2 regions of the Streptomyces violaceus genome follow, and region 2 is predicted to be linked to the other one. Evidence: riboswitches for the same ligand, from Rfam matches in the RefSeq annotation. Region 2 holds a riboswitch; the other holds the start of a gene.
What was found. A riboswitch is a leader RNA that binds a small molecule or an ion and turns the genes downstream of it on or off. The one in region 2 is predicted to bind S-adenosylmethionine.
Positions count from the first base shown of each region.

Region 1: linked by a shared signal. The riboswitch ahead of thrC (threonine synthase) and the one ahead of OG542_RS29700 (aminotransferase class V-fold PLP-dependent enzyme) in region 2 are both predicted to bind S-adenosylmethionine.

Region 1 is NZ_CP107911.1:4,931,213-4,945,459, forward strand. It holds gene OG542_RS22315 (carbohydrate-binding protein) at 1-740, shown strand, start outside; gene OG542_RS22320 (1-phosphofructokinase family hexose kinase) at 847-1,776, opposite strand; gene nagA (N-acetylglucosamine-6-phosphate deacetylase) at 1,893-3,104, opposite strand; gene OG542_RS22330 (ROK family protein) at 3,104-4,045, opposite strand; gene OG542_RS22335 (ABC transporter substrate-binding protein) at 4,180-5,433, shown strand; gene OG542_RS22340 (DUF3263 domain-containing protein) at 5,467-5,712, shown strand; gene otsB (trehalose-phosphatase) at 5,843-6,694, opposite strand; gene OG542_RS22350 (alpha,alpha-trehalose-phosphate synthase (UDP-forming)) at 6,691-8,085, opposite strand; gene OG542_RS22355 (glucosyl-3-phosphoglycerate synthase) at 8,159-9,103, opposite strand; SAM riboswitch class I at 9,259-9,415, shown strand; gene thrC (threonine synthase) at 9,434-10,720, shown strand; gene OG542_RS22365 (ubiquitin-like small modifier protein 1) at 10,824-11,099, shown strand; gene OG542_RS22370 (cold-shock protein) at 11,548-11,751, shown strand; gene groL (chaperonin GroEL) at 12,084-13,709, shown strand; gene OG542_RS22380 (NADH:flavin oxidoreductase) at 13,889-14,247, shown strand, end outside.
Region 2 is NZ_CP107911.1:6,605,046-6,619,292, forward strand. It holds gene qcrC (cytochrome bc1 complex diheme cytochrome c subunit) at 1-606, shown strand, start outside; gene qcrA (cytochrome bc1 complex Rieske iron-sulfur subunit) at 603-1,673, shown strand; gene qcrB (cytochrome bc1 complex cytochrome b subunit) at 1,670-3,292, shown strand; gene trpD (anthranilate phosphoribosyltransferase) at 3,418-4,482, shown strand; SAM riboswitch class IV at 4,557-4,673, shown strand; gene OG542_RS29700 (aminotransferase class V-fold PLP-dependent enzyme) at 4,808-6,190, shown strand; gene OG542_RS29705 (glycerate kinase) at 6,145-7,338, opposite strand; gene OG542_RS29710 (SLC13 family permease) at 7,348-8,763, opposite strand; gene OG542_RS29715 (response regulator transcription factor) at 8,924-9,583, opposite strand; gene OG542_RS29720 (sensor histidine kinase) at 9,580-11,091, opposite strand; gene OG542_RS29725 (small secreted hydrophilic protein) at 11,021-11,332, opposite strand; gene OG542_RS29730 (Lrp/AsnC family transcriptional regulator) at 11,421-11,702, opposite strand; gene OG542_RS29735 (rhomboid family intramembrane serine protease) at 11,699-12,451, opposite strand; gene OG542_RS29740 (hypothetical protein) at 12,611-12,850, shown strand; gene OG542_RS29745 (NYN domain-containing protein) at 12,890-14,239, shown strand.

The DNA of each region.
Region 1 (14,247 bases), 1.7 Mb from region 2:
GTGGCCACGGCCGGCCGAACGCGCACTACGCGGCCCCGGAGACACTGCCCGGCGGCGGAGCCACCACCGCCCCCCAGCACCAGGTGCCCGGCGGCGGAGGCGGCCGTGGCGGCCGCGGCCCGAACACCAAGGGCCTGCTGATCGGCGCGGTAGCGGTGGTCGCGGCGGTCGTGATCGGCATCGGCGTGGCCATGCTGGGCGGCGACAAGGACGACAACAAGTCCGAGGACCAGGCGGGCTCCGGCCAGAACCAGTCCCAGAGCACCGAGCCGAGTCCGTCGGCCAGTAAGAGCGCGGCGAGCCAGGCCGACCTGCCGAAGGTCGACGCGAAGGCCCTGCGCCTCAGCCCCGGCATGTCGACCGCGTCGGAGTTCAAGGGTGCGAAGGCCGACGGCGGGGTCTATGTGACGGGCTTCAACCAGGTCGGTGCCAAGGTGACCTGGACGGTGGACGGCATCGAGAAGGCCGGCGCCTACACGCTCTACGTGAACTACGGCGTCCCGGGCACGGACGCCGACGCGACCCTGGTGGTCAACGGCGATGCCCTCTCCAGGCCCTTGAGTATGAAGAACTTCGGGGGCTCGCCCAAGGGCGACTGGGAACAGGGCTGGAAGAACACCTACGCCACGGTGAACCTGAACAAGGGCACCAACACCATCGAGCTCGCCTGCAACGAGGGCAACAAGTGCGACGCGGTCCTCGACCAGTTCTATCTGGAGAAGGGCAGCCGGACGAGCTGATACGACGAGGGCGGCCGTCTCCCACACAGCGTGGGGGACGGCCGCCGCCGTGTGAGGGGACACGAGGTCAGCCCACGGCGACGCCGACCATGGCAAGCCTTGCGCCCTACGCCGCAGACGCCTCGCTCGTCACCGTGACCCGCCCCAGCAACTCCTCGTACACCCCCCGATCGAACTCCCCGGCCACCGGCGCCTGCACCGTCGCCGCCGACAAGGCCGTCGCCCGGGCCAAGCGATCCGGCCAGGGGAGGTGTTCAACCAGGCCCGAGAGCAGGCCCGCGACCGCCGAGTCGCCGGCGCCTGTCGGGTTGCCTCGTACGACGGTTGGTGGGGCCGCCCGCCAGCGGCCCTCGGGAGATGCCGCCAGCAGGCCTTCCGCGCCCAGGGACGTGACCACCGCACGCGCGCCCCGGCGGCGGGCGTCCTGCGTGGCGCGCAGCGGCTCGTGGGAGCCGGTCAGTTCCGCCAGTTCGTCGGCGTTCGGCTTGATGATGTCCGGGCGGGCCGCGACGCCCCGGCGCAGGGCTTCGCCGCTCGTGTCCAGGAGGACCGGGACTCCGGCGGTACGGGCCGTACGGACCAGTCCGGCGTAGGCACCGACCGGCACGCCGGGGGGCAGGCTGCCGCAGAGGGCCACTGCCGAGGCGGACGGGAGCAGGTCCTCGTAGGCCTCCTGGAAGGCCGACCACTCGGTGGGTGTGACCATCGGGCCCGGTTCGTTGAGCTGCGTCGTGTCGCCGGTCTGCTCGTCGACCACGGCGATCGTGCGGCGGGTCGCGCCCGTGATCGGGACCAGCGCGTCCACCACGCCCGGCACCGACGCGAGCCGCTCCTGTACGACCCGGCCCGTCGCACCGCCCGTGAAACCGGTCACCGTGACCTCGTGTCCGAGGGCCGCGAGGACCCGGGCGACGTTGACACCCTTGCCGCCGGGGCGTTCCGTCACCTCGGAGACGCGGTGGGAGGCGTGCGGCCTGAGGGACCGTACGCGGTAGGTGATGTCGAGAGCGGTGTTCAGCGTGACCGTGAGGATCATCTGGCCGACCTCCCCCGAGACATGCGCTTGCTGCCGTGAACAAGCTCGATCATGCCAAAGAGACGGCGGTCGGCCCAGTCCTGGACTCGGCCACCGTCTCCCGACTGCGGGACGGATCAGTGCAGTTGGGGACCGACCACCCATTCTCCCCGGCGCATCACGCCCTTGAGGTCGTACGCGGAGTCCAAAAGCACCAGGTCGGCGAATTTTCCGGGCTCCAGTGAGCCGATCGTGTCGGCCATGCCGAGCAGGCGGGCCGGGTTGGCGGACAGGGCCGTCACCGCGTCCTCGACGGACAGGCCGTCGACCGTGACCGCCCGTTTGAAGGCGCGGTCCAGGGTGAGGGTGGAGCCCGCGATGGTGCCGTCCTCGACCAGGCGGGCCACGCCGTCGGCGACCTCCACCTCCAGCGGGCCGAGCCAGTAGCGGCCGTCGCCGAAACCGGCCGCGTCCATCGCGTCCGTGATGAACGCCACGCGGTCCGCTCCCGCGTGGTGGAACGCCAGCTGGAGTGCGGCGGGGTGCAGGTGAGTGCCGTCGTTGATCAGCTCGACGGTGATCCGGTCGTCCTCGAGGAGTGCGGTGATCGGGCCGGGGGAGCGGTGGCCGAGGGGTGGCATCGCGTTGAAGAGGTGGGTGGCGACCGTCGCGCCCGCGTCGATGGCCTCGACCGTCTGCTCGTAGGTCGCGTCCGTGTGGCCGATCGCCGCGATCACGCCCTGTTCGGCCAGGAGGCGTACGGAGTCAAGGCCGCCGGGGAGTTCGGTGGCCAGCGTGACCATCCTCGCCTGGCCCCGGGCCGCGTCGATCAGCTTGCGGACGTCCGCGGGGTGCGGGTCGCGCAGGAGGTTTTCGGCGTGGGCGCCCTTGCGGCAGGGGGAGATGAACGGGCCCTCGAAGTGGACGCCGGCGATCTCGCCTTGCTCGGCGAGCTCGCTGAGCAGGCCGGCGCGCCCGGTGAGGAAGTCCAGGTCGCCGGTGACGGTGGAGGCGACCAGGGTGGTCGTGCCGTGCAGGCGGTGGGTGTGGATGCCCTTGAGGAGGTCCTCGGCGGAGCCGGAGGTGAAGGAGGCTCCGCCTCCGCCGTGGTTGTGGAGGTCGACGAAGCCGGGGATGACGTAGTGGCCGGTTACGTCGATGACCGTTGCGTTTTCCGGGGCTGTGGTGGTGATGCGGGTGCCGTGGATGGCTACCTGGCCGTTGTTGACCGTTTCCGTGGGGAGGACGACGGTCGCGCCGGACAGGACCGTGGGCTGTCCGGTCGTCGCGGGATGCGGGTGTGTGGGGGCTGGTCGCGCAGTTCCCCGCGCCCCTGGGTGGGCTGCCATCAGGGCGTTACCTCCGTACGGTCGGTCCGGTCGAGGAGATCCCAGGCGAGCAGGCCCGCCCCCAGGCAGCCGGCACCGTCCCCCAGCGCGGCGGGGACGATCGACGGCTGTTTCTGGAAGGTGATGCGGTGGCGGACGGCCTCCCGCAGGGGTGCGAACAGCGTTTCTCCGGCCTCCGCCAGCCCGCCGCCGATGATCAGAGTGCGGGGGTCCAGCAGGGTGAGGGCCGTGACCAGGCCGTCGGCGAGGGCGTCGATGGCCTGCTGCCAGACCGCCCGGGCGCGTGGGTCGCCGCATTCGACGGCCTTCGCGCAGTCGGCCGCGTCCGCGGCCGGGGCGCCGGAGGCCTTGGCCCAGGCCTCGCTCACGGCCGCCGCCGACGCGAAGCGCTCCAGGCAGCCGCGCTGCCCGCACGGGCACGGGGCCCCTTGAGGCCGTACGACGATGTGGCCGATCTCACCCGCGAAGCCGTGTGCGCCCGACTCGACCCGGCCCTCGACGCCGATACCGCCCGCGATACCGGTGCCCAGCGCCACGAACAGGAACCGGTCGGCGCCGCGGCCCGCGCCGACCCGGCCCTCGGCGAGGGCGCCGGTGCGCACGTCGTGGCCGAGGGCGACCGGGACGCCCAGCCGTTCCGCCAGCAGGTCGCGCAGGGGGACGTCGCGCCAGCCGAGGTTCGCCGCGTAGACGGCGACGCCCCGCGCCTCGTCGACGATGCCGGGCACGACCACGCCGGCGGCGGCCGCGGGCGGGCCGAAGTGCTCGGCGCCGTAGGCGTGCAGCTCGGTGACGAAGTCGAGGATGCCCGCGACCACGGCGTCCGGGCCCTGGTCGCGGCCGGTGGCCCGGCGGGACCGGTGCAGCACCTCGCCCCCTGGCCCGGCCAGAGCGGCCTTCATTCCGGTGCCGCCCACGTCGAGGGCGATGACATGTCTCACGGAACACAGTGTGACCCGGGGACCCGCAAGAGGTCTAGTCCACTCACGTGGTGTAGACCTTATTCCGAATATCGAAAAGTTTTCGGTGGCGGTGACGCCAGGGTTGGGGAAGTGCAGCGGTGCAGCGGCGGCGGATGGCAGGAACGATCGCGGCGGTGTCCGCACTGGGCATGACGGCGGTCCTCGGCGGCTGCGGCGTGACGGGCGGCTCGCCCGACGTGACCCTGAAGCTGGTCGCCGCCGACTACGGCGACAGCAAGGCCAACAGCTCCCAGAAGTACTGGGACAAGCTCGTCGAGGAGTACGAGGCCGAGCACCCCGGGGTGAAGATCGACGTCAGCGTCTACTCCTGGAACGACGTCGACCGCAAGGTCAGGGAGATGGTCGCCGCCGGTGACCCGCCGGACATGGCGCAGATCGGCTCGTACGCCGGTTACGCGGCCCAGAACCAGCTCTACAAGGCCGACGACCTGCTCTCCATACCCGTGCAGGCCGACTTCGTAGGCCAGCTGGCCTCCGCGGGGCAGGTGAAGGGCGTGCAGTACGGCATGCCGTTCGCCTCCTCCACGCGTGTGCTCTTCTACAACAAGACCCTCTTCTCCGAGGCCGGCATCACCCCGCCCAAGACCTGGGACGACCTGGCCGCCGACGCCGAGGCGCTCAAGGCGGAGGGCGTGACGACCCCGTACGCGCTGCCCCTCGGCCCGGAGGAGGCGCAGGCCGAGACCATGCAGTGGATGCTCAGCGGCGGGGGCGGCTACACCGACACCGTCGACAGCTACGGCATCGACGCCCCGGAGAACGTCGACACCTTCTCCTGGCTGAAGACCGAACTGGTCGGCAAGGGCCTGACCGGGCCGGTCGCGCCCGGGGAGCTCGACCGGGCCGATGCGTTCGCCGCCTTCGCCAAGGGCGAGGTCGGCATGGTCAACGGGCACCCGTCGCTGATGAACATCGCCGCGAAGCAGGGCGTCAAGTACGGCATGGTGCCGACGCCGGGCAAGGAAGGCACGAGCAAGTCCACGCTCGGTGTCGCCGACTGGATGACGGCCTTCCGCAAGAACGGCCACCGCGACCAGGTGGGCGACTTCCTCGACTTCGTCTACAGCGAGAAGAACGTGCTGTCCTTCTCCCGCGAGTACGACCTGCTGCCGGTCACCACCTCCGCGTCCGGGACCATGGCCGCCTCCGACCAGGACCGGCACCTCAGGCCGTTCCTGGAGGAGCTGCTGACCTCCGAGCTCTACCCGGTCGGCAAGACCTCGTGGGCCGACGTCAGCGCCGAGATCAAGCAGCGGATCGGCAAGGCCGTCGCCCCCGGCGGCAGCCCGTCGGCCGTCCTGGGCCAGCTTCAGGCGGAGGCGTCCCGGGCGGAGAACGCGGAGTAGGCGCTGTCGGTGGCGGGCGCTACGGTGCCTGGCATGGACGAGGACACGGGTGAGCGGGGGCTCGGGCGCCGGGAGCGGGACATCCTCGCGCTCGAACGCCGGAGCTTCCCCGGCCCCGGCGCGAAGGAACGGGCCGTGCGGGAGGAGCTGGGGCTCGCCCCTGTGCGCTACTTCCAGCTCCTCAACGCCCTGCTGGATGATCCCAGGGCCCTTGCCCACGACCCGGTGACGGTGAACCGGCTGCGGCGGGTTCGGGAACGGCGCCGGGCGGAACGATGAGGATCGTGGGGTAGTCCGGCCGTCGCGGGGTGCGGGTGCGTCGTGGCTGGTCGCGCCCGCGCGGCGGAGCCGCAAATCGATACAGCCCCGCGCCCCTGGGGGCGTGCACCACCGCTCCTGACCAGGGTGTTCAGGAGAGCCGGTCCGCCAGCGCCCCCAGCAGGCGTACAACGCCCTCCGGGCCGTCCACCACCAGGTCCGCTCGCTCGCGGAGTTCGGTCACCTCGTCGCTGCCGCTGCAGACCAGCAGGCCCGGGGTGCCGTCGGAGCGGAGCCGGTCCACGGCGGAGTAGGCGGGCAGGTCGCCCAGGTCGTCGCCGGCGTAGAGGACGGACCCGGCGCCGATCTCGCGGGCGAACTCGCTCAGGGCGACGCCCTTGTCCATGCCGGGCGGGCGGAGTTCGAGGACCATGCGGCCGGGCTCGACGATCAGGCCGTGGCGGCCGGCCAGGCCGGTGAGCGGCTCGCGCAGCAGGTCCAGGGTGGCCTGCGGGTCGGCGGCCCGGCGGGTGTGCACGGCCACCGCCCGGCCCTTCTCCTCGATCCAGGTCCCCTGCGACGCGCCGAGCCGTTCGAGGAGCTCGGGCAGTTCCGTGCGGACGCCCTCGACTCCGGGATGCGGGGCGGGGGCGCTGATCTCGCCGGTACGGGCGTCCCACCGCTCGGCGCCGTAGTGGCCGAGTACGACGAGGTGCTCCAGCCCCGGAACATCCGCGAACCCGCCGTTGCGCACGGCGACCTCGGCGGGCCGGCCGGTGATCACCGCCACGGCGGCCACCTTCGGCGCGAGGGCCGCCAGCGCGGACACCGCCTCGGGGTGGGCCCGGGCCTTCTCCGGATCGGCCACGATCGGCGCGAGCGTCCCGTCGAGGTCGAGACCGATCAGCGCCTTGCCCGGGCGGGCGAGGAGAGCGTCCAGACCCTCCTGTCCGGCCTTTGTGGCAGGCGCCGGAAGTCCGTGATCCGTATGACCGTTCGTCACCGCTCGGCCCTCAGCGCGTCGAGCTGGTCCAGGAACCACTGCGCCGGCGGCAGCGCGGTCGCCGCCGCTGCCAGCCGCTTGGTGCGCTCGGCGCGTTCCTCCGGGCGCATCGAGAGCGCCTCGTGCAGGGCCGCCGCCGTGCCGGTCACGTCGTACGGGTTCACCGTGATCGCGTCCTCGCCCAGCTCCTCGTACGCCCCGGCCTCCCGCGACAGCACCAGCGCGCAGCCCGCGTCGGAGACGACCGGGACCTCCTTGGCGACGAGGTTCATGCCGTCGCGGATGGGGTTCACGAGCGCGACGTCGGCCAGCCGGTACGCGGCCAGGGAGCGCGCGAAGTCGTCCTTGAGGTTGAGTACGACCGGGGTCCACCCCGGCGTCCCGTACTCGGCGTTGATCTCCTCCGAGACCCGCTGCACCTCAGCCGTGTACTCCCGGTACACCGCGAGGTCCTGCCGTGAGGGGTACGCGAAGGCCACGTGCACCACGCGCTCGCGCCACTCGGCGTGGGAGTCGAGCAGCGTGCGGTACGCCAGCAGGCCGCGCACGATGTTCTTCGACAGCTCGGTGCGGTCGACCCGGACGATGGTGCGGCGGCCCTCGCCGATCTCCTCGCGCAGCGCGGCCATCCGCTCCTCGACGTCCTTCTCGTGCGACCGCTGCCGCAGGAAGTCCGCGTCGGCCCCCAGCCCGTGCACGCCGACCCGCGTGCCCCCGAGCCCGCCGGCGAACCGCTCGGCGCACGCGACGAACGCGTCCGCCCAGCGCCGCGTGAGAAAGCCCAGCCGGTCCGCGCCCAGCATGCCGCGCAGCACCTGCCCGGCCACGTCGTCCGGCAGCATCCGGAAGTACTCGGGCGGTGCCCACGGCGTGTGCGAGAAGTGCCCGATCCTCAGGTCCGGCCGCAGCTCGCGGAGCATGCCCGGCACCAGCGTCAGGTGGTAGTCCTGCACCACGACCGTCGCACCCCGCGCCGCCTCCTCGGCCAGCGCCTCGGCGAACGCCCGGTTGTACCTCTCGTACGACGTCCACTGCCGCCGGAACTCCGCGTCGAAGACCGGCTCCAGCGGTGTCTGGTACAGCATGTGGTGGACGAACCACAGCACCGAGTTGGCGACGCCGTTGTACGCGTCGGCGTGCACGTCGGCCGGGACGTCCAGCATCCGCACGCCCTGCTCGCCGACTCCGCGCCGGACGGCCTCGCGGTCGCCGTCGGACAGCGCCGAGCAGACCCACAGCGCGTCCGCGTCCGAGCCGATCGCGGAGAGCCCCGAGACCAGTCCGCCGCCGCCGCGCTTGGCGTTCAGCGAACCGTCCTCGCCCACCGTGTACGAGACCGGGCCCCGGTTGGAGGCCACCAGCACCTGTGCAGCACCGTTCGTAGAAGCCATAAGCCTCAACCTAGCCCGGCCCGGAAACGCTCAAACGTACGGACCTGCCGTACCCGGCCGAAAACAGCACCGGTCAGGCGGCCTTTCGCTCCTGATACTCGGCGATCTCCACCATCGGCGGGCGCTCCTCGGTGTCCACGGAGTACGTCCGCGGCTCGAAGCCGTCCCCGCCCCGCTCGAACTGCGTCAGGGACGGCCGGATCAGATGCCCGCGGGCCAGCCGCAGCTGGGCCGTGCGGTAGATCGCGGCGGCCATCCGGCCCAGCGCCTGTCCGTCCTGGTGCCGGTGCTTGCGCACCCCGACGTCGACCTGGGCGAGGGCGTCCAGGCCCGCCAGATGCAGGGCGTCGACCAGCATGCCCAGCTCGACGCCGTACCCGACGGGGAACGGCAGCTGCTCCAGCAGCGAGCGGCGGGCCGCGTACTCGCCGCCGAGCGGCTGCACGAAGCCGGCGAGCTGCGGCCAGTGCATGTTCAGCAGCGGGCGCGCCATCAGCTCGGTGACCCGGCCGCCCTGCCCGGGCGCACCGCCGAGCGGACGGTCGTACATGGCCTTCACCAGGTCCACGTCCGGGTCGGTGAGCAACGGGCCCACGATCCCGGAGACGAAATCGGACGAGAAGTCCCTCAGGTCCGCGTCGACGAAACAGACGATGTCCCCGCGCGTGGCGAGCAGCGAGCGCCACAGCACCTCGCCCTTGCCGGGCACCGCGGGCAGGCGCGGCAGTATCCCGTCCCGGTGCACCACCGTCGCGCCCGCCGCCGCGGCCACCTCCGACGTACGGTCGGTCGAGCCGGAGTCGACGACGACGAGCTCGTCGACGAGCGGCACCTGCCGCATCAGGTCGTGGCGGATGACGGCCGCGATGTCGCCGACCGTCTCCTCCTCGTTGAGCGCGGGCAGCACGACACTGACCGTCTGCCCCGTGCGCTGCTTGGCGGCGAGTATCTGGTGGAGGGGGCGATCGGTCGCGGACCAGGAACGGGTGCTCAGCCAGCGCTCGACTTCTTCCAGCACCGTGGCGGCTCCTCTGCGTACTCTCGGCGGGACGGACTGTGAGCCATCTCGCGGTTCGGACGACTATCTCAACTGTCCTGGTCGTCGGTTACAGTCTTGAACAACGCGGGTGACCATCGCATGTCCGGGGTCAACCTGCGTCGACAACCGAATACAGCTCATCCAGAGGGGCAGAGGGACACGGCCCGTTGAAGCCCCGGCAACCCTCCAGTCGGTACTCGTAGGTCACTGTCGACCACATGCGCGAGGCTCCCGGCTCGGGAAGGTGCCAAATCCGTCTCACGGCGAGATGCGTCGTGAGGAAGATGAGGAGAAAGGGCCTCGCCTCACATGGCTGCGCAGACTGTTGCAAGCACCACTGAATCCACCGTAGACCTCGGCCCCGCCGCCGCGCTGAGCTGCCGCGAGTGCGGTCACCGCGTCCCCCTCGGCCCGGTCTTCGCGTGCGAGGAGTGTTTCGGCCCGCTGGAGATCGCCTACGACTTCTCGGCCTACGACACCGAAGAGCTCCGCAAGCGCATCGAAGCGGGACCCGCGAACATCTGGCGCTACGCCCCGCTGCTGCCGGTCCCGGCCGACGTGGCGGACAAGCCGAACATCAACCCCGGCTGGACCGCGCTCGTCAAGGCCGACAACCTGGCCCGTGAGCTCGGCGTCGACGCCGGAAAGCTCTTCGTCAAGGACGACTCCGGCAACCCGACGCACTCCTTCAAGGACCGCGTCGTCGCCCAGGCCCTGGAGGCCGCCCGCGCCTTCGGCTTCACCACCCTGTCCTGCTCCTCCACCGGCAACCTCGCCGGTGCGGTGGGTGCCGCCGCGGCCCGGGCCGGCTTCCGCTCCTGCGTGTTCATCCCGCACGACCTGGAGCAGGGCAAGGTCGTCATGGCCGCGATCTACGGCGGCGAGCTCGTCGGCATCGAGGGCAACTACGACGACGTGAACCGCTTCTGCTCCGAGCTGATCGGCGACCCGGCCGGCGAGGGCTGGGGCTTCGTCAACGTCAACCTGCGGCCGTACTACGCCGAGGGCTCCAAGACGCTGGCGTACGAGATCTGCGAGCAGCTCGGCTGGCGGCTGCCGGACCAGCTCGTGGTGCCGATCGCCTCCGGCTCGCAGCTCACGAAGATCGACAAGGGTCTGCAGGAGCTGATCAAGCTCGGTCTGGTCGAGGACAAGCCGTACAAGATCTTCGGCGCGCAGGCCGAGGGCTGCTCGCCGGTGTCGACGGCGTACAAGGCCGGCCATGACGTCGTACGTCCCCAGAAGCCGGACACCATCGCCAAGTCGCTGGCGATCGGCAACCCGGCGGACGGTCCGTACGTGCTCGACATCGCCCGCCGTACGGGTGGTGCGGTGGAGGACGTGAACGACGAGCAGGTCGTCGAGGCGATCAAGCTGCTCGCGCGGACCGAGGGTGTCTTCGCGGAGACCGCCGGTGGTGTGACGGTGGGCGTGGCGAAGAAGCTGCTGGAGAGCGGGCTGCTCGACCCTGCCAAGACCACGGTTGTCCTGAACACGGGCGATGGTCTGAAGACGCTGGACGCGGTGGCGGGCACGGGGCTCACCGCGACCATTCGGCCCAACCTGGATTCGTTCCGGGATGCCGGGCTCGCCTGACCGTTGCTTGCTGCGGGCCCGTGGGGGCTGGTCGCGCAGTTCCCCGCGCCCCTTGGGACGCGCCCCAGCCGTAGCTTCAATCGAAACCGGAGGTCATATTCCGATGAGCGTCACCGTTCGCATCCCGACCATCCTGCGTACCTACACCGGCGGCAAGGCCGAGGTGACTGCCGAGGGGGCGACCCTCGGGGAGGTCATCTCCGATCTGGAGAAGAACCACACCGGGATCGCCGCCCGGGTGCTGGACGACCAGGGCAAGCTGCGCCGGTTCGTCAACGTGTACGTCAATGACGACGACGTGCGGTTCGAGCAGGGTCTTGAGACGGCGACGCCGGACGGTGCCGGTGTGTCGATCATTCCGGCCGTCGCCGGCGGCTGAACCGGTCGACCGGCTTGATTATTACCATCGGTAACGGCCGTCACTGAGAGTTCATCGAATTGCCCCCTCCGTGAGAGAAACGGAGGGGGCAATTCTGTGTGGTTGAGCGCGGTACAGTTGGGGAACGCGATCCCGATCCCCTGATCGGGCACCCTGAATTCCTGCCGCGCGCCCGACAAGATGTAGCCAAAGTGTGTGCGTCTTTTGTGGCTTTTGTTCCCTTTGCGTGGCCCGACTTGCCCTGAAGTCAGGCGAATTCTCCCCACATTCCGGATCCTGCGCGTCCAGAATTCTCGTCCGATTGACCTGTTGCAGAGGGCAGTTGGACAGATACATTCGGCCGCGGTCGACGCGTTCCGGCGCACGCCCCCAATCCGTGGGGGGTGAGGTCTGACCCGGATCCGCGAAGTGCGGGTCTGTGCAAGGGCCAGTAATAGGGGAGTTAGGCATGGCTCAGGGCACCGTCAAGTGGTTCAACGCGGAGAAGGGGTACGGCTTCATCGCGGTCGACGGTGGTGCGGATGTTTTCGTCCACTACAGCGCGATTCAGATGGACGGCTACCGCACCCTTGAAGAGGGTCAGCGGGTCGAGTTCGAGATCTCGCAGGGCCAGAAGGGTCCACAGGCCGACATGGTTCGCGTCGCTGCCTGAACGCGCGACCACGACAAACCGCAAGCGGCAGGTCTTCTCTGAAGGGCCCGTACCCCCCGGGGTGCGGGCCCTTCGGCCTGCTCGAAGGGCCCGCCCGGCGGTGTTCGCGGGCGGCTGACGGCCCTGCCCGATCCCCGGGAGGCGCTTGCACTCGCCATGCCCGAGTGCTAATCATTGCGTTAGCACTCTGAAGGTGAGAGTGACAACGTAAGGACCGGGTCGGTGAGGCCCGCAGGCCGGGTGGGAAGGAACCACGAGGCTGGCGAGCCGTCCGTCGCGGGCGCGGGCGCGGTCCGAAGTAATCACCCCCAGTCCTGGAGGGACCACTTCACATGGCCAAGATCATCGCGTTCGACGAGGAGGCGCGGCGCGGCCTCGAGCGCGGCATGAACCAGCTCGCGGACGCCGTGAAGGTGACGCTCGGCCCCAAGGGCCGCAACGTCGTCCTCGAGAAGAAGTGGGGCGCCCCCACGATCACCAACGATGGTGTCTCCATCGCCAAGGAGATCGAGCTCGAGGACCCGTACGAGAAGATCGGCGCCGAGCTGGTCAAGGAAGTCGCCAAGAAGACGGACGACGTCGCCGGTGACGGTACGACCACCGCGACCGTTCTCGCCCAGGCCCTGGTCAAGGAGGGCCTGCGCAACGTAGCCGCCGGCGCCAACCCGATGGCCCTCAAGCGCGGTATCGAGCGCGCCGTCGAGGCCGTCTCCGCCGCCCTGCTGGAGCAGGCGAAGGACGTCGAGACCAAGGAGCAGATCGCTTCCACGGCCTCCATCTCCGCCGCCGACACCCAGATCGGCGAGCTCATCGCCGAGGCCATGGACAAGGTCGGCAAGGAAGGCGTCATCACCGTCGAGGAGTCCCAGACCTTCGGTCTGGAGCTGGAGCTCACCGAGGGTATGCGCTTCGACAAGGGCTACATCTCGGCGTACTTCGCGACCGACATGGAGCGTATGGAGGCCGTCCTCGACGACCCGTACATCCTGATCGCGAACTCCAAGATCTCCAACGTCAAGGACCTGCTCCCGCTCCTGGAGAAGGTCATGCAGTCGGGCAAGCCGCTGCTGATCATCGCCGAGGACGTCGAGGGCGAGGCCCTGTCGACCCTGGTCGTCAACAAGATCCGTGGCACCTTCAAGTCCGTCGCCGTCAAGGCCCCGGGCTTCGGTGACCGCCGCAAGGCGATGCTGCAGGACATCGGCATCCTCACCGGCGGCGAGGTGATCTCCGAGGAGGTCGGCCTCAAGCTGGAGAACGCCACGGTCGACCTGCTGGGCAAGGCCCGCAAGGTCGTCATCACCAAGGACGAGACCACCATCGTCGACGGTGCCGGCTCCGCCGACCAGGTCCAGGGCCGGGTCAACCAGATCCGCGCCGAGATCGAGAACAGCGACTCGGACTACGACCGCGAGAAGCTCCAGGAGCGCCTGGCGAAGCTCGCCGGCGGCGTGGCCGTCATCAAGGCCGGTGCCGCCACCGAGGTGGAGCTCAAGGAGCGCAAGCACCGCATCGAGGACGCCGTGCGCAACGCCAAGGCGGCCGTCGAGGAGGGCATCGTCGCCGGTGGTGGCGTGGCCCTCATCCAGGCCTCCAGCGTCTTCGAGAAGCTGGACCTCGAGGGTGACGAGGCGACCGGCGCCAACGCCGTGAAGCTCGCGCTCGAGGCCCCGCTGAAGCAGATCGCCGTCAACGGTGGTCTCGAGGGCGGCGTCGTCGTGGAGAAGGTCCGCAACCTCCAGGTCGGCCACGGCCTGAACGCCGCGACCGGTGAGTACGTCGACATGATCGCCGAGGGCATCATCGACCCGGCGAAGGTGACCCGTTCCGCGCTGCAGAACGCCGCCTCCATCGCCGCGCTGTTCCTCACCACCGAGGCCGTCATCGCCGACAAGCCGGAGAAGGCGGGCGCTGCCCCGGCCGGCGGCGGCATGCCGGGCGGTGACATGGACTTCTGATCGACCCTGGTCGATCACCGTCCTTCAGTACCGAGGGCGGCACCCCCTGGAAACAGGGGGTGCCGCCCTCGGGCGTGTTCGGGATCACAGCGCGGACGGGATGCCGTGTGCGGGCCAGGCCGTTGACGCCTACGTCCCATGCGCATGCACATACTGTCTGGTATCCAAGGAGTCCCCACGTGACCGTCGCCGCCTCCGCCTCCCGCGCGGCCGAAATCCTGTCCCGGCCCGTCATGCTCAACGGTCTGACCGTCCCGAACCGCATCGCGATGGCACCGATGACGCGCATGTTCTCCCCCGGCGGGGTCCCCGGCGAGGACGTCATCTCGTACTACTCCCGCCGTGCCGCGGCCGGAGTCGGCCTGATCGTCACCGAGGGCACCTACGTCGGGCACGAGTCGGCCGGGCAGAGCGACCGCGTGCCGCGGTTCCACGGCGAGGAGCAGCTCGCGGGCTGGGCGAAGGTCGCCGAGGCGGTGCACGCCGCGGGCGGCACGATCGTGCCGCAGCTGTGGCACATCGGCATGGTCCGCAACCA
Region 2 (14,247 bases):
GGCACCTCCGACGGGCCGAGCCTGGTGGGTGTGGGCGCCGCGGCCGTCGACTTCCAGGTGGGCACGGGCCGCATGCCGGCCGCCACCTCGCAGGGCCCGCAGGTCCCGGCGAAGAAGAACATCTACTCGCAGGCCGAGATCGACCAGCTCGCGGCGTACATCGCCTCGCTGGGCGCCGGTCCGTCCGTCCCGACGGAGGAGCAGTACGGCCCCGAGGGTGCCGACATCGCCGAGGGCGGTGAGCTGTTCCGCACCAACTGCGCGCAGTGCCACAACTTCACCGGCAAGGGCGGCGCGCTGACGCACGGCAAGTACGCGCCGACCCTCGAGGGCGTCTCCGCGAAGCACCTCTACGAGGCCATGCAGACCGGCCCGCAGAACATGCCGTCCTTCCCCGACACCACGCTGTCGGAGGAGAACAAGAAGGACATCATCGCTTACCTCGACGCGGTCAACAGCGACAAGACCGAGAGCCCCGGCGGCCTCGAGCTCGGCGGCCTCGGGCCGGTCAGCGAGGGCCTGTTCGGCTGGATCTTCGGTCTCGGCGGACTGATCGCCGTCGCCGTGTGGGTCGCCGCCCGGACCGCAAAGGCCAAGAAGTCATGAGTAGCCAAGACATTCCAGAAGAGAACCTGCCCGCCGAGCACGCGGGACGTGACGAGCACGGGCACGACGCGGTGAGCGTCCCGGACGACAAGCACCCGTTCGCCGACCCGGGCCTGCCTCCCCACGAGCACCGGGTCCAGGACGTCGACGAGCGGGCCGCCAAGCGGTCCGAGCGTTCGGTCGCCCTGCTGTTCACGATGTCGATGCTGGCCACCGTCGCCTTCATCGCCGCGTTCGTGGCGATCCCGGTCGACAAGTCGGTCTTCATCTTCCCGCTGGGTCACATCAGCGCGCTGAACTTCGCGCTGGGCATGACGCTCGGCATCGCGCTGTTCTGCATCGGCGCGGGCGCCGTCCACTGGGCGCGCACCCTGATGTCCGACGTGGAGGTCGCCGACGAGCGGCACGCGATCGCGGCGACGCCCGAGGTCCGCGAGAAGGTCTTCGCGGACTTCAAGCAGGGCGCCAAGGAGTCCGCGCTCGGCCGCCGCAAGCTGATCCGCAACACCATGCTCGGCGCGCTCACGCTGGTGCCGCTCTCCGGCGTCGTGCTGCTGCGCGACCTCGGCCCGCTGCCCGGCACCAAGCTCCGCCACACGCTGTGGTCCAAGGGCAAGCTGCTCGTCAACATGAACACGAACGAGCCGCTGCGTCCGTCCGACGTCGCGGTCGGCTCGCTGACCTTCGCCAAGCCCGAGGGCCTGGAGGAGCACGACCACGAGTTCCAGAACGAGATCGCCAAGGCCGCCCTGATGATCGTCCGGATCCAGCCGGAGAACATCAAGGACAAGCGCGAGCTCGAGTGGTCGCACGAGGGCATCGTCGCGTACTCGAAGATCTGCACCCACGTCGGTTGCCCGATCTCCCTGTACGAGCAGCAGACGCACCACGTGCTCTGCCCCTGCCACCAGTCCACCTTCGACCTCTCCGACGGTGCCCGAGTGATCTTCGGTCCCGCCGGTCACGCCCTGCCGCAGCTCCGCATCGGCGTGAACGACGAGGGCTACCTCGAGGCGCGCGGCGACTTCGAAGAGCCCGTCGGCCCTGCTTTCTGGGAGCGCGGATGAGCACTGCACAAGAACGACGCAAGGCGCCCGCGGGTGAGCGGGTCGCCGACTGGGCCGACGGCCGCCTCGGGATCTACTCCCTGGCCAAGGCCAACATGCGCAAGATCTTCCCGGACCACTGGTCCTTCATGCTGGGTGAGATCTGCCTCTACAGCTTCATCATCATCATCCTCACGGGTGTGTATCTGACGCTGTTCTTCCACCCGTCGATGAACGAGGTGGAGTACCACGGCAGTTACGTCCCGCTCCAGGGGCAGCTGATGTCGGAGGCGTTCGCCTCCACCCTGGACATCAGCTTCGACGTCCGCGGCGGTCTGCTGATCCGGCAGATCCACCACTGGGCGGCGATCATCTTCCTCGCCGGCATGTTCGTGCACATGATGCGCGTCTTCTTCACCGGCGCGTTCCGCAAGCCGCGTGAGATCAACTGGATGTTCGGCTTCCTGCTGTTCGTCCTGGGCATGTTCACCGGTTTCACCGGCTACTCGCTCCCGGACGACCTGCTCTCCGGCACCGGTGTCCGCTTCACGCAGGGCGCGATCCTGTCCGTGCCGATCGTGGGCACGTACATCTCGATGTTCCTGTTCGGCGGGGAGTTCCCGGGCACCGACTTCGTCGCCCGGTTCTACTCGATCCACATCCTGCTGCTGCCGGGCATCATGCTCGGGCTCGTGGTCGGCCACCTGATCCTGGTCTTCTACCACAAGCACACCCAGTTCGCGGGTCCCGGACGGACCAACAAGAACGTCGTCGGCATGCCGCTGCTGCCGGTCTACATGGCCAAGGCCGGAGGCTTCTTCTTCCTGGTCTTCGGTGTCATCTCGGCCCTCGCCGGCATCGCGACGATCAACCCGATCTGGGTCCTGGGCCCCTACCGTCCCGACCAGGTGTCGACCGGCGCCCAGCCCGACTGGTACATGGGCTTCGCCGAGGGCCTGATCCGTGCGATGCCGGGCTGGGAGGTCAACTTCTGGGGTCACACGCTCGTCCTGGGCGTGTTCATCCCGCTGGTGCTCTTCGGTGTCTTCCTCGGGATCATCGCCCTCTACCCGTTCATCGAGTCGTGGGTCACCGGGGACAAGCGCGAGCACCACATCCTGGACCGGCCGCGCAACGCCCCGACCCGTACCGGTGTCGGTGTCGCGTGGGTCACCGGTTACATCATCATGCTGATCGGCGGTGGCAACGACATCGTCGCCACGCACTTCCATCTGTCGATCAACACGGTCACCTGGTTCGTCCGGATCGGGTTCTTCCTCGGACCGGTCGTCGCGTTCATCGTCACCAAGCGCATCTGCCTCGGCCTGCAGCGCCGGGACAAGGAGAAGGTGCTGCACGGCCGCGAGTCGGGCATCATCAAGCGCCTTCCGCACGGTGAGTTCATCGAGGTGCACGAGCCGCTCAGCCAGGAGCAGATGTACACGCTCACCGCGCACGAGCAGTACCAGCCGGCCGAGATCGGCCCGACGGTCGACGAGAACGGTGTCGAGCGCAAGGTGAAGGGCTCCGAGAAGCTGCGCGCCAAGCTCAGCGAGTCCTACTACGGCGAGGGGGCCCAGATCCCCAAGCCCACCGCCGAGGAGTACCGGGAGATCACGAGCGGCCACGGCCACCACTGATCACTGCTTCGCCACGCCACAGAAGGGCCTCGTCCGGTGTTCGGACGGGGCCCTTCGTGGTGCCCGGGGCTGGATAGGGTGGGACCACTGCTTTTACGCGACGTACGACGACCCAGGAGCGGCTGATGAGCGCTGTGACCCCCGCTGGAGGCGACACCGCGGCGGGCCGCTCCTGGCCCGCCCTGCTGAACGGCCTGCTGGACGGCAGGCACCTGAGCGCGGACGACACCGCCTGGGCGATGGACCTGATCATGCGCGGCGAGGCGACCGAGGCGCAGATCGCGGGCTTCGTGGTGGCCCTGCGGGCCAAGGGCGAGACGGTCGAGGAGATCAACGGCCTCGTCCGGACGATGTACGAGCACGCGAACGTGATCGAGGTGCCCGGGGCGACGGTCGACATCGTCGGCACGGGCGGTGACGGCGCCAAGACGGTCAACATCTCCACGATGTCCTCGATCGTCGTCGCCGGCACGGGCGCGAAGGTCGTCAAGCACGGCAACCGGGCCGCGTCCTCGGCGTCCGGGGCCTCCGACGTGCTGGAGAAGCTCGGGGTCAATCTGGAGCTCCCCCTGCACCGGGTCGCGGAGGTCGCCGAGGAGGCCGGGATCACCTTCTGCTTCGCGGTGAAGTTCCACCCGGCCCTGCGCCACGCGGGCGCCGCTCGCGGCCAGCTGGGCATCCGTACGGTCTTCAACGCGCTCGGCCCGCTGACCAACCCGGCCCGGGTGCGGTCCCAGGCCGTCGGCGTGGCGGACCCGCGCATGGCGCCGATCGTGGCGGGCGTCTTCGCCGAGCGCGGCAACTCCTCCCTGGTCTTCCGGGGCGACGACGGCCTGGACGAACTGACCACCACGGCCACGTCCCGGGTGTGGATCGTCCGGGACGGCACGGTGACCGAGGAGCCCTTCGACCCGCGTGACGTGGGCCTCGAACTGGTCCCCGTGGAGGCCCTGCGCGGCGCGGACGCCTCCTACAACGCCGAGGTCGCCCGCCGCCTGCTGGAGGGCGAGACCGGGCCGGTCCGCGACGCGGTCCTGCTGAACTCGGCGGCCGCGCTGGTGGCTCTGGAGCCGACGGCGGCACCCCTGGCCGACCAGGTCCGTGCCGGGATGGCGAAGGCGGCGGAGTCGATCGACTCGGGGGCGGCGAAGCGGACCCTGGAGCGCTGGGTGGCCGCGAGCAACACCTAGCGGATCCCGTACGGCGTCCCGCGATCCGGACTCGGGTTGCGGGACGCCGATCTTTTCGCGTACTTTCCTGATCAGGTCATGAGTGACAGTCACAAGGCCCCGGCCGACTGTCCGGCAACCCTCCGTCCGTGGCGGGGTGCCCCGGGTGAAGACCGGGCCGCAGGCAGCGAGGTCTGTGGCAAGCGCGTGACGAGGAGTCTCCCGTGAACCAGCGAATGCGATAGGGCCGCAGAGCCCCGCCTCCGCACCCCCTTCTTCCTTCACCCCCGCTTGTAGCCGTGCGTGCTCGCGGGCGGATTCCACCTGCCTTCACGGGAGTTCACCCATGTCCGTCTCCACCGCTGTCGCCGATCAGTCCGTTTGTGCCTCGCTGCCCGTTCTCGGCCGGGATGTCACCGTGCCGCTCGTGACCGGGGGCGAGGTCACCTACGCCGCGCTCGACTACGCCGCCAGCGCCCCGGCGCTCCAGCGCGTCTGGGACGACGTCGCCGCCTACGCGCCGTACTACGGCAGCGTCCACCGCGGTGCCGGGTACCTGTCCCAGCTGTCGACCGACCTCTTCGAGAACGCCCGGCGGACCGTCGCGGAGTTCCTCGGCTGCCGGGACGGTGACCAGGTGGTGTTCACGCGGTCCACCACCGACTCCCTGAACCTCCTCGCCGCCGCGCTCCCGGCCGACTGCCAGGTCTTCGTCTTCGAGACCGAGCACCACGCCTCCCTGCTGCCGTGGCGGAACGCGCGCGTCACCTACCTCGACGCCCCGAGCAGCCCGCGGCAGGCCGTCGAGACCCTGGAGCGCGCCCTCGCCGACCGGACTGTGCCGATTGAGGGGGACTACGGACCGGCCCTCGTCTGCGTCACCGGCGCCTCGAACGTCACCGGCGAGCTGTGGCCCGTACGGGAACTCGCGGCGGCCGCGCACGCCCACGGCGCCCGGATCGTGCTGGACGCCGCCCAGCTGGCCCCGCACCACCCGGTGTCCGTCGCGGACCTCGACGTCGACTGGGTCGCCTTCTCCGGGCACAAGCTGTACGCGCCGTTCGGTTCCGGGGTCCTGGCCGGGCGCGCCGACTGGCTGCGGGAGGCGGACCCCTACCTCGCGGGCGGCGGTGCCTCGCGGAAGGTGGCGCGGCGCAGCGACGGCGGCGTCGACGTGGAGTGGCACGAGAGCGCCGCCCGTCACGAGGCCGGCTCCCCGAACGTCATCGGCGCCTACTCCATCGCCTCCGCCTGCACGGCGCTCACCGAGGCCGGGTTCGACAACCTGGTCGCGCGCGAGCAGTACCTGATCGAGAAGGTGCGTACGGGCCTCGCCGAGGTGCCCGAGGTCCGGATCCTCTCCCTCTTCGGTGACGACGCCCCGCGGGTCGGCGTCATCTCCTTCGTCGTCGAGGGCTGGAACAGCTCCCACTTCGCCGCCGCCCTCTCCGCCGAGTACGGCATCGGGGTGCGGGACGGGCTGTTCTGCGCCCACCCCCTCCTCCGGACGCTGCTGGGCAGCGACCCGCAGACCCAGGGCGAGTGCGGCGCACCGGAGGCGGCTCCCGGCGAGAAGTCCCTCAACGCCATCCGGGTGAGCTTCGGCGCGGGCACGCCCGACGAGCACGTCGAGCGGTTCGTCGACGCCGTGCGGGAGCTGGTCCAGGACGGCGCGCGGTGGAACTACCGCACGGAGGACGGCCGTTGCGTCCCGGACACCTCCGCGTGAGCCGGTAGCCGGGCACCCAGCAGGATCATTCCCAGGGCGCGTTCGGTCGCGTCCGTGAGGAGTTCGGAGGCCCGCACCAGGGCCTCCGCCAGGGCCATCGGCGCCGGCAGGATGCCGCTGAACGCGTCCACGCCCGGCACCTCGTGCGCGCCCTCACCGAGCGTGCCCGCCAGGGCCAGCACAGGACGGCCGTAGAGCTTGGCCCGGCGGGCCACCTCGGCCGGGACCTTGCCGCGCGGTGTCTGGTGGTCCAGGGCGCCCTCGGCGGTGACGACCAGGTCGGCGCGGGCGAGGCGGGTGTCCAGGTCGAGATGGTCCAGCAGCACGTCGAAGCGGGGGAGGAGACGGGCGCCGAGGGCGGCGAGGCCGGCTCCCAGACCGCCGGAGGCTCCGGTTCCGGGACCGGAGCGGAGGTCGGTGTCCGGGACGGCGACATCGCGGGTGAGGACGAAGGCCCAGTTCTCCAGGCCGGCCGACAGCTCCTCGACCTGGACGGGCGTCGCGCCCTTCTGTGGGCCGAAGACCCGGGCGACGCCCCGCTCGCCGCACAGCACGTTGTAGGGGTTGCAGGCGACGAGGAGCTCCACGTCGGTGAGGCGGGTGTCCAGGCCGGTCGGGTCGATGCGGTGCAGGCGCGTCAGCTCCCGGCCTCCGGCGGGGAGTTCCTCGCCCTGCTCGTCCAGGAGGCGGGCCCCGAGCGCCTGGAGCGCGCCCGCGCCGCCGTCCGAGGTGCCCGAGTCGCCGCAGCCGACGAGGATCCGCCTCATGCCCCGGTCGAGCGCGGAGCGGATCAGTTCGCCGACGCCGTACGTGGTGGTGGCGCCCGGGTCGCGCAGGTCGCGCGGGACGAGGGAGAGGCCCGCGACCGCCGCCATCTCCACCACCGCCGTGTCCCCGGAGCCCAGCAGGGCGAAGTGGGCGCTGATGGTCTCCCCGATCGGGCCGGTGGCGGGCACGGTGACGAGCCGGCCCCCGGTCGCGGCGGCCAGGGCGACCGCCGTGCCCTCGCCGCCGTCCACCAGCGGGACGAGGTCGATCTCGGCGTCGGGCAGGACACGGCGGACACCCGCGGCGATGGCGTCGGCCGCCGCCTCCGCGGACAGGGACTCCTTGAAACCGCTGGGGGCTACGACGACACGGGTCAGCATGAGGGCTCCTTAACGGGTGACGGACACGCCGAGCAGCGGCCACACCGCGACGGCGAAGAGCAGGACCAGCGCGGCGGTCAGCGGGGCCAGGAAGGCGGACAGCCGCAGCAGGTCGCGCGGGGTGTAGGTGGGCGTGCCGGGGATCTGCGCGAAGAGCGTGACCGGCTTGGCCGAGGCGGGCAGGGTGTGGCAGAAGCCCGCGGCGGCGGTGGAGGCGAGTGCGGCGGCGACCGGGTTGACCCCGACGCCGAGGGCGGCGGCCACGACCAGCGGGACCAGGACCGACGAACGCGCCGAGCGGGACTGCAGGACCAGGTGGGCCGCCGTACTGACGGCGATCACGATCACCAGGAACACCACCGGCGATTCGCCCGTCGGCAGCCCGGAGACCAGCCACTTCGCCGCTCCCGAGTCGGCGAGCGCGACGCCCATCGCCATCGTCGCCGCCATGAACAGCAGCAGCGACCAGGGGACGGTCTTCAGCGCGTCCTTCAGACGGACGGTGCCGAGTGCGGGCGAGGAGGCGATGACCGCGCCGATCAGCGCGACCAGCGCGGGCGGCACCCGGTGCAGCGGCTCACTGCACCACAACAGCACCACCGTGGCGAGGAGCAGGGTGCAGCGCTTCTCGGCCTGGCTCCAGGGGCCGGTCACCGGCTGCTCGCTGTGCTCCTGGATCTGCTCCGGGGTGATACTGACGGGGCCGCGGCGGACCGCCCGGCGGGTCGTCGTCAGCATCACCAGCTCGGCGGCCAGATGGGACGAGGCCACGGCCAGCGGCAGGCCCAGCAGCAGCCACTCCGTGAAGCCGATGTGCTGCCCGGTCGTCTCCCACAGCACCGACACGGTGATCAGATGTGCGCCCGCGCCGATCAGTGTCGCCACCGCCGACAGAAGGATCACGGTCGGAAACAGCAACGCCAGCATCACGACCAGTCGCTTCCGGTCGGCGAGGACCTTGGCGAGGGCGAGGAACACCGGCAGCGCGAGCGCGGCCCGGCCCGAGGTGGCGGGCACCGCGAACGCCGTGACGACCAGGGCGGCCGTCGTGAGGTGCACGAGCTGCCGTACGGTCCGTGCCCCGCTGACCAGGAACACCGCCGCCCGGCCCGCGAGCCCGGTCCGGCTCACCGCGGCCGCCAGCACGAACGCGCAGATCAACAGCCACACCGTCGCATCGCCGAGCGTGCCGAACAGCGTGTCGCTGCTGATCACCCCGGTCACCGTGAGCGCGAGTCCGGCGCCCAGCGCGATATAGGTGTCGTCGATCGACGTCCCGATCCAGGCACAGGTCGCGAAGACGAACACGGCGAGCGTGAAACGGGCGTCCGCACCGAGCTCGGGGAAGTTGCCGGGGACAGCGAGCAGCGCACACAGGGACAGGGCCCCGCACAGGGCGGTGGCGGAGCGCAGATTCAGGGTCACGCCATCGACGATCGGCGAGAGCGGTGAGCCCTCCATGAGCCTCACATGAAGGAGTTTTCACACGCCTTCAGGGGCGCGGGGCTGTATCAATATGCGGCTCCGCCGCGTGGGCGCGAACAACCACAACGAACCCGCACCTCGCAACGGCGCCCGAGTGGCACTACGGCAACCGATACCCCATCCCCCGCACCGTCTCCACCCGCTCCGCCCCCAGCTTCTTCCGCAGCGTCCGCACATACACATCCACGATGTTGGACCCCGGATCGAAGTCGTACCCCCACACATGCGACAGGATCTGCTCCCGCGACAGCACCTGCCCGGGATGCCGCAGGAACAGCTCCAGCAGCACGAACTCACGCGCCGTCAGATCGACCGTCCGCTCCCCGGAACGGGCCCGGCGCGTGCGCAGGTCCAGGCTCAGGGAGCCCGACCTGAGCACCGTCACCTCCGGCGCCCGCGCCGCCGTACGGAGCCTCAGCCGTACCCGGGCGAGCAGCTCCTCGAAGCGGAACGGCTTGGTCATCCAGTCGTCGGCACCGCCCTCCAGGCCGGCCACCGTGTCCCGTACGGAGTCCCGCGCGGTCAGCACGATCACCGGTACCGACACCCGCGCCTCGCGCAGCTCGCGCAGGATCGTGAAGCCGTCCCGGCCGGGCAGCCCGATGTCCAGGACGACGAGGTCGAAGCCGCCGGTCAGGGCGTACTCGTATCCCGCGTCGCCGTCGGTGACGACGGTCGTGGTGAAGCCGTTGGAGCGCAGGCCCTTCTCCACGAAGGAGGCGATGCGCTCCTCGTCCTCGACGATGAGGATGCGGTTCACGTGGGGTCCCCTTCCGGTGCCCGGGGTGCGTGCAGAACGAGGGCGAAGCCGGCGCCGCCACCGGGCGTTTCGTAGAGCCGAACCCGGCCCCGGTGGCCCTCGGCGATCGCCTTGACGATGGACAGCCCGAGGCCGGCGCCGGAGCCCCGGGCGCCGCGGCGGGACGTGCCGCGCCGGAAGCGTTCGAAGATCACCTCGGTGTCCTGGGGCTGCACACCGGGCCCGGAGTCGGCGACGTACAGCTCCAGCTCCGGGCCGTCGGTGCGGGAGCCGATGCGGATGGTCTGGCCGGTCGTGGTGTGCTGCACGGCGTTCTGCGCGAGCTGCACCATGGCCTGGGTGATCCGCTGCGGATCCAGCTCGGCCTCCAGATCGGCGACGCCGGTGAGCTGCCAGTCGCGGTCGCCCAGGGTGCGGGCCTTGACGTAGACGTCGGCGGTGAGTTCGGCGACCTGGACCGGCTCCGGGGTGACGAAGTCGGGGCGTTCGGCCTTGGCGAGCAGCAGCAGGTCCTCGACGATGCGGCTCATCCGGTCCAGCTCGTCGGTGACCAGCCGGACCGTCTCCTCGCGTTCGGCCGGGTCGTCACCCATGAGTTCCAGATGGCCGCGCACGATGGTGATGGGGGTACGCAGTTCGTGCCCCGCGTCGTCGACGAACTCGCGCTGGGCGGCGAAGGCCCGCTCCAGCCGGTCGAGCATGCCGTTGAACGTCTCGGCGAGGGCGGCTATGTCGTCGTTGCCGTGCACCGGGATCCGGCGGGTGAGGCCCTGCTCGGTGAGCTGAGCCGCCGCGGTGCGCACCACCCGCACCGGTTTGAGGATCCGCCCGGCGACCGCCCAGGCGATGCCGACGGTCAGCAGCAGGGCGACCCCGGAGATGACGAGCAGCGTGCGGAACATGTCGTTCACCCGCGCCTGCTCGCGTTCCGGGTGGAAGGCGACGACGAATGCGGCGTCCGGCTCCCGGCCCTGCCGGGACACGGTGACCTTCGCCCAGCGGATCTCGCCCTGCGGCCGCTGGAGCACCCCGGAGGACTCGGGCGAGTCGAAGACGGCGCGCTTGGCGCCGGGATCCCGGTGCAGGGGCAGGGCGACGGGCAGGTCGTGCTGCTGGCGGATCTGCCGGGGGCCGCTCCCCGCCCGGCCGACCAGGCCGATCAGCTCCTCGTCCGCGTCGGGGTACTGCCGTTCCAGGAACACCGTCAGCAGCCGGTTCGCGTCGGTGAACGGGCGGCCCGTCTGCGGATCCCCGCCCCGTTCCTCGAAGTTGGCGAACTCGCCGGTCTCCTGGGTGAGCAGGCGGTTGATCCGGTTGTCGACGTCCCGCAGCAGGAACGAGCGGGTGGTCATGGCCACCGAGGCGAGTGCGACCGCCATCACGAGCAGCAGCCAGAGCAGGATGCGGACCCGGGCGGAGACGCGCCGCCGGCCGGGGTCAGTTGTCGGAGCCGGGTCCGTCGTCACCCGGTCCGTCGTCTCCGTCGCCCTGCCCGCGGTCGTCGTCATCATCGTCACTCGCTGAGCTGTCGGTCACCGGAGGCCGCGAGACGACCTCGTCGTCCGGCGTGGGCTTCGGGCTGGGGTCGAGCGTGGAGGTGGGGGTCGGTGTGCTGCTGTCCAGCTCCACCCGCTGGGACGGGACCTTGGGCGACTGAGGGCTGTCCGCGAGGGCGTAACTGGTCGCGGCGATGCCCAGCGGGATCAGCACGACCGCGGAGAGGGCGGCCATACGACGGGAGAATGCCATGGGCCTGATCCTGCGGACGGAACCCGGAGCGAATGATGAACCCCGGATGAAGAACTCTTCATCCGGAGCCCGGAAGGCTGGACAGGCCCTAGTTGTCCAGCCCGATCGAGAACGCCGCCTCCAGGTCGTGCTGCGAGTAGGTACGGAACGCCACGTGCGTGTCCGTGCCCTCCACGCCGGGGATCTTGCTGATCCGGCCGGGGATGACCTCGGCGAGGTCCTCGTGCTGCTTCACCCGGACCATCGCGATGAGGTCGTAGGTGCCCGTGACGGAGAAGACCTCGCTGACGCTGTCCAGCGCCGCGATCGACTCCGCGATCTCGGGGATCCGGTCCACGCTGGTCTTGATGAGGACGATCGCGGTGATCACGGCTGGTTCTCTCCCTCGGGGGCCGGAGCAGGGGCGGTCTTCACTCTAGTGGGGCCGGTGGGACGGCCGTAGCGGACCGAGGCGTAGCAGAAGCCCAGACCGAAGCCGACCAGGTGGGCGAGGTAGGCCACCCCGGGCCCGTCCGGGGCCCGCCCCGCCGCCAGCCACTGCAGCGCCGCCCAGAACGGCAGCACGACCCAGGCCGGGAAGCGCACCGGCAGGAAGAAGAGGAACGGCAGGAGACTGGTCACCCGGGCACGGGGGAACAGGTACAGGAACGCGCCGAGGACCGCCGAGATCGCCCCGGAGGCACCGACCAGGGGCTGCTCGGAGTCCGCGTTGGCGACGGCGTACCCGAGCAGGGCCAGGTAGCCGCAGCCGATGTAGAAGAGGGTGAACTGCACCCGCCCCATCCGTTCCTCGGTCATCGCCCCGAAGACGTAGAGGAAGAGCATGTTGCCGAGCAGGTGCACCCAGGTGCCGTGGACGAAGAGCGCCGTCGCCGGGGTGAGGGCCGACCCGGGGGATGCCTCGAACAGTTCTGCGGGGATCACGCCCCAATGCCGGAAGTAGGCCCGCTGAGCGGCGAGCAGATCGTCACCCGAGCCGTACGCCGGGCCGATGCCCGAGGCGGGCCCGGCCAGGAAGACCGTGCAGCACAGGGCGATCAGTGAGTACGTCACCGGCGCCGACGCCCCCCTGATCGATCCGCTCACCCGGCCGATCGACGCGCTCCACTTGCTGATCATGGATACAGAGCATGACGTAACCGGACGCAACCGCCCAGACCGCCTCGCCGCCATGGACACGCAGGCGACGATGACCCAGCAGGCCGTAGGGTTACGAGCCACACGCACCGGGGAAGCCCGTGGCGTCACGGACACTAGAAGGAAAGAGAACAGGCCACGATGACGGTTCCCCTGCCGACCGCCGAGACGCGGTGGCGCTGCACCCTCTGCGGCAACCTCACGCGCTTCGACGTGACCCGCTCGTCGAAGGTCGTCGAGTACGTCCACCTCGACCTGGCCGGAGAGGCGAAGGTCGAGGAGCGCGAGGTGCTCAGTGAGACCATCGAGTCGGTGCGCTGCCGCTGGTGCAACGCGGTGGACCAGGTGGAACTCGTGGACAGGCCGGGCGCCGGCTCCTGAGGGGAGCAGGGCCCCCGCACAGGCATTGGGGTGTGACGGATGGTGGAGACCGCAGGCGGGGGGCCGGGCGACGGCGCCGCCGAGGTGCTCGACCGTCCGCTGCCCGACGGCGTGCGCCGCAAGGTCGTGCAGATCGTCTCCGACGGCTTCGGATCGCTGACGGTCGGCGAGCTGCCCGCACAGCTCAGGCAGTACGCCCGGTTCGCCCCGAACCGCAGAGCCAAGTTCGCCGGCAACGCCATGGCCTCCGCGCTGGAGACCGACCCGCTGTTCCGGCAGCGCATCGGTGAGAAGCTCAGAGAGGCCCAGCCGGAACTCGCCGGCGCCCTCGACTCAGGCTCTCCGCCCCCGGCCGCGGACCCGCTCGACGTGGCGGCCGCGGCCTACGTTCTGCGGCCGACGGACTGGGTGAAGCTGGTGACCGCCGCCGGCGAGGAGGCCCAGCGGGCCGACGCCGAGCGCGCCGACGAGGAGAGCCGGGCCGAGCTGGAGCGGCTGCGCGCCGAGCTGGCCCGGGCCCGTGACCACACCAGGGCCGAGACCGAGCGGCTGCGCACGGAGCTGGAATCGGCCAAGAGGGAATCCGAGTCGCTGCACCGCAAGCTCCGCGCCGCCCTCAGTGACGTCAAGCGCGGCGAGGCCGCCCTGCGCAAGGCGCACGGCGAGATCGAGGCCGTCCGCGCCGAGGGGCACGCCCAGGTGTCCGCCGCCGAGAGCGAGGCCCGGCGGCTCAAGGCCCGGCTGGGGGAGACCGAGGCGGCCCTGGAGGCCACGCGCCGGGCGGCCCGCGAAGGCCGCAGCGTCGAGGACATGCGGGTCCGGCTGCTGCTGGACACCCTGCTGGACGCCACTCAGGGGCTCCGGCGCGAACTGGCCCTGCCGCCGGTGTCGGTACGGCCCGCCGAGACCGTGGACGCCGTCGAGCCCGGCCGGATGTCCCCGAAGGACATCGCCGCCCGCGCGCTCTCCGAGAACGACCCGCAGGTCCTCGACCAACTGCTGGCGCTGCCGCAGGCCCATCTGGTCGTCGACGGCTACAACGTCACCAAGACCGGCTATCCGCAGATGCCGCTGGAGAAGCAGCGCCTCAGGCTGCTGGGGCAGCTCTCGCAACTGGCGGCGCAGAGCGGCGCCGAGGTGACGTGCGTCTTCGACGGGGCCGAACTGGCCGCGCCGGTCCTGCTGGCGCCGCCGCGCGGGGTACGGGTGCTGTTCTCGAAGCCGGGCGTCACCGCCGACGAGCTCATCCGTCAACTCGTGCGCGCCGAACCACCCGGAAGGCCGGTCATCGTGGCCTCCACCGACCGGGAGGTCGCCGACGGGGTGGCCCGGGCCGGCGCCCGCCCGGTGGCCTCGGCGATGCTCCTGAAGCGTCTTTCGCGGGGCTAGGCATCCGT